DNA from 4 places in the Mesorhizobium sp. M0621 genome. Region 3 is predicted to be linked to each of the others. Evidence: predicted binding sites of a transcription regulator. Region 3 holds the regulator's gene; each other region holds the start of a gene.
The links. The regulator PhoB, encoded in region 3, activates phosphate uptake and scavenging genes when phosphate is short. The targets are predictions, from matches to a motif close to TGTCATNNANCTGTCAT.
Positions count from the first base shown of each region.

Region 1: a site for PhoB is predicted at 1,313-1,329, ahead of NKI38_RS20595 (alkaline phosphatase D family protein). Genes of this name have one in related genera too.
Region 2: a site for PhoB is predicted at 949-965, ahead of ppk2 (polyphosphate kinase 2). Genes of this name have one in related genera too.
Region 4: a site for PhoB is predicted at 990-1,006, ahead of olsB (l-ornithine N(alpha)-acyltransferase). Genes of this name have one in related genera too.

Region 1 covers NZ_JAMYQF010000031.1:15,721-17,923, reverse strand. The annotation lists gene NKI38_RS20595 (alkaline phosphatase D family protein) at 1-1,241, opposite strand, end outside; gene NKI38_RS20590 (MFS transporter) at 1,513-2,203, opposite strand, start outside.
Region 2 covers NZ_JAMYQF010000006.1:29,095-31,297, forward strand. The annotation lists gene NKI38_RS06085 (aldo/keto reductase) at 1-792, opposite strand, end outside; gene ppk2 (polyphosphate kinase 2) at 1,074-1,994, shown strand.
Region 3 covers NZ_JAMYQF010000001.1:219,378-221,580, forward strand. The annotation lists gene pstB (phosphate ABC transporter ATP-binding protein PstB) at 1-388, shown strand, start outside; gene phoU (phosphate signaling complex protein PhoU) at 414-1,121, shown strand; gene phoB (phosphate regulon transcriptional regulator PhoB) at 1,138-1,827, shown strand; gene NKI38_RS01175 (IS3 family transposase) at 1,932-2,203, opposite strand, start outside.
Region 4 covers NZ_JAMYQF010000016.1:17,745-19,947, forward strand. The annotation lists gene NKI38_RS13700 (response regulator) at 1-888, shown strand, start outside; gene olsB (l-ornithine N(alpha)-acyltransferase) at 1,070-1,945, shown strand; gene NKI38_RS13710 (trimeric intracellular cation channel family protein) at 2,052-2,203, opposite strand, start outside.

The sequences.
Region 1 (2,203 bases), on a different contig from region 3:
CAGACGGTGTTGCTGATGCCGGCATTCTTGATGAAGCGCAGCAGGTCGGCGATCTCAAGTTCGCGTCCCTTTGGCAAGCCATTATCGCCATTGCTGACCGCTTCGGCGCCGACCTTCTTGGTGCCATCGTCCCAGACGACTAGGCCGAGCGGCATGTCGGCAGCGATGATTTTCCAGGTCGCCTTCGAATTGGCCAGTTCGCGCTTCAGCCATTTCGTCTGCTGTTCGCCGAGCATGCGCGATTGCGGCGTCATCTCATCCTGCATGTCCGGACCATTGGGGCCGCGATAGGACCGCATGTCGAGGAAGAACACGTCGAGCAGCGGCCCGTAGGCGATCTTGCGATAGACGCGGCCGGGCTCGGACGGTTCGTAGCGGATCGTCGTCATTTCATGGAAGGCGCGCGCCGCACGTGCCGCCAGCACGTGGATGGATTTCTCCGTGTAGCGATTGTCGGCGCTGAGATCCTTCGAATCCGACCAGTTGTTGAGCACTTCGTGGTCGTCCCACTGGTAGAAGGTCGGGCAGATGGCGCTCAGGCCGAGCACGTTCCTGTCCATCATGTTGTATTTCCACTGGTCCCGGTACTCGTCCAGTGTCTCGGCGACCTTGCGCTTGCCGTCGATCAGCACGACGTTCTTCCACTTGCCGCCGCCGGGCAGGTCAACCTCGTCCTTCATGGCGCCGTCGGCGTAGATGGTGTCGCCTGAATGCAGGAAGAAGTCGGGCGTGTGCTTGCCGATCGTGGCGTAGGTCTTCATGCCGGTCTCGTCGATGCCCCAGCCCTGGCCGGCGGTGTCGCCCGACCAGGCAAAGCGGATGTCGCGCTTCGAGGCCGGCGCCGTCCTGAAGCGGCCGGTGATCGGCTCGGAGACGGCGTTGATGTCGGCGAGATCGGCTGATGTCATGCGGTAGAAGATGTCCTGATCGGAAGCGAGGTCGGTGAGCAGCCGCTTGACCGTGTAGTCGCTGGCCGGCGACGTATCGAGCGGCGCCAGGCGCGTCGCATTGGCGAAATTCTCCGTCGACGACACCTCGAACATGACGCGCGACGGGCGGTCGGTGCGCGTCCACACCATGCCGCTGGTGGCGTCGACATCGCCCGACTGGACGCCATGGGTGAAGACCGGCCGCTGATTGGCGCGCGAATAGTATGGCAGCGCCAGGCTCGAGACCCCGGCCAGGCCAACGGCGCTGGCGGAGGTGACGAAGGCGCGGCGGGTCATCGAGAGCTTGTTCATGGCTGTTTCCTGGATGGCTTGAACGGTGCCACCAAGATCCAGCGTCAATGTTTCAGGCGCATCTCGGGATGATGAAGGTTTGATAACAGTGAACAGGGTGATCTCCCCCCTCGAGGCGGAGATGTCGCCGAAGGCGACAGACGGGGTCGCCTCGCATAGAGCGCCGACCTCCATCTGCACCAGGAGGCCGAGCCCGGTCGGACCGACCCCCTCTGGCCGCTTCGCGGCCATCTCCCCCTCAAGGAGGGAGATTGGCGCTCCGCCGTCGCAGCTACGCCGCCTGCGGCTCCGGATCGAAAGCCGGCCGGCTCGTGTTGATCAGCAGCGAGATACAGGCGGCGGCAATCGCCGTCATGCCGGCAATCAGGAAGGCCAGTTCGTAATTGCCCTGCAACTCGCGCATGGTGCCGCCGAAAGCGGCGGCGGTGGCCGCGCCGATCTGGTGGCCGGCAACGATCCAGCCGAACACGATCGGCCCGCTGCGATCGCCGAACGCCTCATTGGCGAGCCTCAGCGTCGGCGGCACGGTGGCGATCCAGTCAAGGCCGTAGAGCACGGCGAAGATGATCAGGCTGGTCGCCGAGAAGCCGGAATAGGGCAGATAGATCAGCGACAGGCCGCGAATGCCGTAATAGACGCCAAGCAGCTTGCGCGGATCGTAGCGGTCGGTGAGCCAGCCCGACAGCGTCGTACCGATCAGGTCGAAAATGCCCATCATCGACAGCAGCCCGGCGGCCTGAACTTCGCCGATGCCCATGTCGCCGCAGAAGGCGATCAGATGGGTACCGACCAGACCGTTGGTGGTGAAGCCGCAGACGAAGAAGGTGGCGAACAGATACCAGAACACCCTTGTGCCGGCGGCGCGGCGCAGCGTGTTGAGCGTATGCGCGAGGAAATTGCCTTGCGACGCAGGCGATGTCGGCGGCACGTCGTCGGCCTCGGCGCCGTAGCGCACCATGCCT
Region 2 (2,203 bases), on a different contig from region 3:
CACACCGCGCTGCGTGCCGATCTCGACAAGCACGTCGACGATCCGCCACAGCCGGTCCTCGTCGCGGATCGGCGGTTCGGACCAGCCGGCGAGCTGGCGGGCGGTGGGGCTGTCGCGGCGGTATTTGCCGGACAGCAATCCGCCGGCAAGTGGGCTCCAGACCATAACGCCCAGCCCCTGGTCGACGGAAATCGGCAGCAATTCATACTCTGCCTCGCGCGCTTCCAGCGTGTAGTGGATCTGCTGGGTGACGAAGCGCGGCTGGTGATGGCTGTCGCTGATGCCGAGCGCCTTCATCACCTGCCAGCCGGAATAGTTGGAACAGCCGACATAGCGGATCTTGCCCTGGGCAACCAGCGTGTCGAGCGCGGCGATGGTTTCCTCCAGCGGCGTCACGCCATCCCATTCGTGCAGGAAATAGATGTCGATCACGTCGGTTTTGAGCCGCTTCAGGCTCTTCTCGCATTCGCGGATCAGATGATGGCGCGATAGGCCCTCATCGTTGGGACCTTGGCCGATCCGCATCCGTGCCTTGGACGCGATCAGCACGTCGCCCTTGCGCTTGCCGCCAAGTGCTTCGCCGATGATCTCTTCCGAAATGCCGTTCGAATAGACATTGGCGGTGTCGATGACGTTGATGCCGGCATCGATGCAGAGGTCGATCATCCGGCGCGCCTCGTCGAGGTCGGTCTTGCCGACCGCCGAAAACGCGCCGGCGCCGCCGAAAGTCATGGTGCCCATGGTCAGGGTCGAAACCTTCAAGCCGGAACGGCCGAGAGTGCGGTATTCCATGTCAGATCCTCGCGATTGCATTGGGAAAGGGGCTGGGGAGGGGTGCCCCGAATGTGACTGCTATTTGTAGGACAATTTGAGCCGCTTGTCGCCATGCCACGACGACGGATCGATCATGCCTCACGGGATTTGCAGCGGCGGCGTCACGTTCCAGGCTGCAATAAAACCGTCACTGGCGGGCTATATTGAAGTCGGCTCAGGTGTTGCCGTTCCGGGACGTAAGCCGGGAGTTTCGGGGCGCCGGACGTGCATCGACAGAGCTTGCAAGCGGAGCAGCTGAAATGACCGAGCTAAAACAGAATTCTCCTGCCAGGGACTGGCTGGAAGCCGAGCTCGCCGACACGCTCGACGAGGACTATGAGCTCGAAATGTCGGAGCCGGCGCTGTCGATGGAGATCGCCAAGATCTACAAGAATGCGCATCCGCCTTCGATCGATCGCATGCAATATTTTCGCGACCTGATCACCTTGCAGTCCGAACTGATCAAGCTGCAGTCCTGGGTCGCCTACCACAAGAAGAAGCTGGTGGTGATCTTCGAGGGGCGCGATTCGGCCGGCAAGGGCGGCGTCATCAAGCGCATCACGCAGCGGCTCAATCCGCGCATCTGCCGTGTAGTGGCACTGCCGGCGCCGACCGAGCGCGAGAAGTCGCAATGGTATTTCCAGCGCTATGTCCCGCATCTGCCGGCCGGCGGCGAAATCGTGCTGTTCGACCGCTCCTGGTACAACCGCTCGGGCGTCGAACGAGTGATGGGCTTTGCCCAGCCCGATCAGGTCGAAGAATTCTTCCGCGACGTGCCGGAGTTCGAGCGCATGCTGGTCCGCTCGGGCATCACCGTGGTCAAATACTGGTTCTCGATCACCGATGAGGAACAGCAGATGCGCTTCCTGATGCGCATCCACGATCCGATGAAGCAATGGAAACTGTCGCCGATGGACCTGCAGTCGCGCGTGCGCTGGGAGCAGTACACCAAGGCCAAGGAAGAGACCTTCGCCCGCACCAACATCCCGGAGGCGCCCTGGTTCATCGTCGAGGGCAATGACAAGAAGCGGGCGCGGCTGAACTGCATCGGCCATCTGCTTAAGCAGATGCCGTATGAGGAAGTGCCGCACGAGGAGATCACGCTGCCGGAGCGCGTCTTCAATCCCGAATACGAACGCCAGGTGCTGCCGCGCGAACTCTACGTGCCGGAAAAGTATTGAAGATTCTTCCTTCTCCCCGTCACTATACGGGGAGAAGGTGCCGGCAGGCGGATGAGGGGCGGCGCTGATTTAGACAGTTGAACTCGGTAAAGTCGCTGAACGGGCGAAGCTTATTCTGCGCCCATATTGCCATCGGTGGCATTCTCGGCAACACAATATTCAACATTCGACCGGCCGCGCCGCCCCTCATTGCCCTGCCGGGCATTTCT
Region 3 (2,203 bases):
CGTCGAGCAGGCGCTGAAGCGGGCAGCACTCTGGACCGAGGTCAAGGACAAGCTCAACGCCAGCGGCCTCAGCCTCTCCGGCGGCCAGCAGCAGCGGCTCTGCATCGCCCGTACCGTGGCGGTGAAGCCGGAAGTCATCCTGCTCGACGAGCCGGCCTCGGCGCTCGATCCGCTGTCGACCGCCAAGATCGAGGAGCTGATCGACGAGTTGCAAGCCGACTACACGATCGTCATCGTCACCCACAACATGCAGCAGGCGGCGCGCGTGTCGAAGCAGACGGCCTTCATGTATCTGGGCGAGCTGGTCGAGTTCGACCGCACCGAGAAGATCTTCACGTCGCCCCGCGAGAAGCGCACGCAGGATTATATCACCGGCCGGTTCGGCTGAGTTCAGGCATACGAGGGACAGGATCATGAGCGAACACACAGTCGCTTCTTTCGACGAGGATCTCGGTCAGATCAGCAAGCTCATCAGCGACATGGGCGATCTCGCCAGCTCGATGGTCGGCGGTGCGACCAAGGCGCTTTTGAATTCCGACAACGCGCTGGCACAGCGTGTCGTCTCCGACGACGCCATCATGGATGCGCGTCAGCGCGAGCTCGACGATCGCGCCATCACGTTGATCGCCAAGCGGCAGCCGATGGCCGACGATCTGCGCCATGTCGTCGGCTCGATCCGCATGGCCGGCGATCTCGAACGCATCGGCGACCTTGCCAAAAACATCGCCAAGCGCGTCGGTACTGTCGGCCTCAGCGTCACGCCGCGCGACCTTTCGCACTCGATCGATGGAATGGCGCAACTGGTGTTGATCCAGGTGCAGGGCGTCATCGAGGAATATGCGGCCCGCGACGCCGAGGCGTTGGCAAAACTACGCGCCGACGACGAGCGCATCGATGTCAAGTACACGTCGGTGTTCCGCGAACTGCTGACCTACATGATGGAAGATCCCCGCAACATCACGGCGTGCACGCATCTGTTGTTCTGTGCCAAGAACCTCGAGCGCATCGGCGACCACGTGACCAACATCGCCGAAAATGCCTATTATGTTTTGACCGGTACGCAGCTGCCCGCCAATCGTCCGAAGCAGGACGAGACGGCAATGTCCGCGCCGGCGGCATGACAGGAGTGACCGGCCGATGATCGCGCCACGCATCATGGTGGTGGAGGATGAGGAGCCGCTAGGCGTGCTGCTCCGCTATAATCTGGAGTCCGAAGGTTACCAGGTCGAGGTGGTGACGCGCGGCGACGAGGCCGAGATCCGGCTGCAGGAGAACGTTCCCGACCTTCTGGTGCTCGACTGGATGGTGCCGGCGGTTTCCGGCATCGAACTCTGCCGGCGCCTGCGAATGCGCTCCGAGACCGAGCGGCTGCCGATCATCATGCTGACCGCGCGCGGCGAGGAGAGCGACCGTGTGCGCGGCCTCTCGACCGGCGCCGACGATTATCTGGTCAAGCCGTTCTCGACACCGGAGTTCATGGCCAGGGTCAAGGCGCTGTTGCGCCGCGCCAAGCCGGAAGTGCTGTCCAGCGTGCTCAAGGTCGGCGACATCGTGCTCGATCGTGAATCGCACCGGGTCTATCGCAAGAAGAGCGAGATCCGGCTCGGACCGACCGAATTCCGCCTGCTCGAATTCATGATGCGCCATCCCGGCCGCGTGTTCTCGCGCAGCCAGCTGCTCGACAATGTCTGGGGCGAGACGATCTACATCGACGAGCGCACGGTCGACGTGCATGTCGGCCGGTTGCGCAAGGCGGTCAACAATGGCCGCATGCCGGACGTGATCCGCACCATTCGCGGGGCGGGCTACGCGATCAGGGAAGACTAAAGCGCGTCGCGGTTGAACGGATTTAGGCGACGCGCTTTAGGTGTTTGTTTTTTATGCATGTCGTTTTCCCAAAACTGGAGTGCGCCCCTAGGGGTGGACACTGATCAGGCTGCGGTTTTGCCCGTCTGCCGGATGTGTTGATCCTCGAACTGTTGCGGGCTGAGATATCCCAGCGCCGAATGGAGCCTGCGTTTGTTGTAGACCTGGTCGATGAAGTGGGGAAGGTGTTCGGCAACGTCCTCGAAGGTTTCAAGCGCCATCGGATAAACCGCCTCGAGCTTCAGGGTCTTCATGAAGCTCTCCGCTTTGGCATTGTCATAAGGATTGCCCTTGCGGCCCATTGAGCCGGCCAGACCATGGCCGGCGAGAAGCTGCC
Region 4 (2,203 bases), on a different contig from region 3:
CAGGGATCCGAGTTCGTCTTCGAGATCCCGGCGACGGCGGCCACCGAAGCGCCGCAAGGCCGGCAGAACGCACTCTCGGGCAGGCGCGCGGTGATCCTGTCGAAAAACGCCGTCGAGGCCGACGCCATCGCCCGCACCATCCGCGCCAATGGCGGCGTAGTCGACGTCGCCACCACCGCCGCGCAGGCCGCGCCCTTCGCCGCCGGCTGCGATGCGCTTCTGGTCGATGCTGCCATGGAAGAAAGCGACGGAAAGCTGCTCAAGCGCTTGCGCCAGAGCGGTTTTTCCGACTGCGAGGCCATCACGCTGATCGCGCCGACCGACCGCGGCATGCTTGGCGAGTTCCGCGCCAGCGGCTACGCAACCTTCCTGGCCAGGCCGGTGCGCGGCGGAACGCTTCTGCGTGTGCTGTTGAGTAGCCATGCCCCCAGCCTCGCCCAGCCGCAGCCGGAAAAGCGTGGCGCACCGACGCCTCGCGCCATCGGCAACCGCCAGCGGGGCCTGTCGGTGCTGATCGCAGAGGACAATGACATCAATGCCATGCTGGCCCGTGCCACGCTGCTGAAAGCCGGACATCGCGTCGAGGTGGTCGGCAACGGCAAGGCCGCCGTCGAGGCTGTCACGGGTGCCGGGCACAAGCATCGCTTCGACGTGGTTCTGATGGATCTGCACATGCCGGTCATGGACGGACTGGACGCGATTGCCGCCATCCGCCGCCATGAGGAAGAAACCGCCGTCCCGCCGGTGCCTATCATGGTGCTGTCGGCTGACAGCCAGGAAAAGACCCGCCATTCGGTGTTGGCCCATGGTGCCAGCGGCTTTGTCACCAAGCCGCTCGACCCTGAGGCGCTGGTCAATGCCGTCGAGGGACAGGTCGTCGCGGCCTGAGCTTTCCACCGCCCATTCCACGCCGCGCGCTCACGTAACGTAGCCGGTTGATCGGATTCGCCAGCCGACGAAGTATTGCCCGCGACCTCGTATCACGGTACTGTCACAATCCTGTTGCACCTACACCGTATCCCCGTGCCAAGAGGGATGGCTCGAAGGAGAATCACTCGTGCATACAGTTATGCCGGAATGTGACACTCGGCCGAACGCCAGCAGCGCCTTGCTTGCCGGACGTAACGTCGATTCCGTCATAAAGGGCGCGGCACTGGGCCGTATAGGCAATCTCGAAGTGCGGCTCGCCCGCAACGAGGCCGAGATCGCGGCCGCGCAGGAAGTGCGCTACCGGGTGTTCTACGACGAACTTGGCGCCAGGAAGGACCTGTTCCAGGCCCATGACCGCCGTGACGCCGACCGCTTCGATCCGCTCTGCGACCATCTGCTGGTTTTGGATACCACGCTTTCCGGCCCCGAACATCGCCGCATCGTCGGCACCTATCGGCTGCTGCGGCAAGAAATCGCGGCCACAGCCGGAGGGTTCTATTCGGAAGGTGAATTCGAGCTGACCAAGCTCATCGCCCGTCACCCCGGCCAGCGTTTTCTCGAGCTCGGCCGCTCCTGCGTTTTGCCGGAATACCGCTCGAAGCGCACCATCGAGGCGCTGTGGCAAGGTATCTGGGCTTACATCAACCATTACGAAATCGGTGTGATGACCGGTTGCGCTTCCTTCCCCGGGACCGTGCCGGCGGCACATGCCGAGGCGCTCACCTACCTCGCCCACCACTGCCGGACGAATTCGGCCTGGGACGTGCGCGCCGTGTCCGGGCGTTACTGCTCGATGGATCTGATGCCGATCGAGGCCGTCAATGCCAAGGCGGCGATCGCGGCGATGCCGCCCTTGGTCAAGGGCTATCTACGCGTTGGCGCCCGCATCGGCGATGGCTGCGTCATCGACCGCGAATTCTCGACGGTCGACGTCTTCGTCGTAATGCCAGTCAAGGAAATCGGCGCCCGCTACGTCAACTATTATGGCGGGGAAGCCCAGCGCTTCGCGGCGTGATAGCGAATAGCGAATAGCGAATAGCGAATAGCGAATAGCGAATAGCGAGAACTACGCCGCAATCCTGCGGGCTGCTATCCCTATTCGCTACTCCCTATTCGCTCCTTCACGGAATATCTTCCGGCCGCCGGCCGGGTCGGCTCTTGTAGGACGGAAACGACCAGCCGAATTTGAGCGCGCCGCCACGCACAAGGAACGCCGCCGCAAAACCGGCGAGGTCCGAGGCGAGCGGCGGCAGCCCGGCAAGATCGCCAAGTG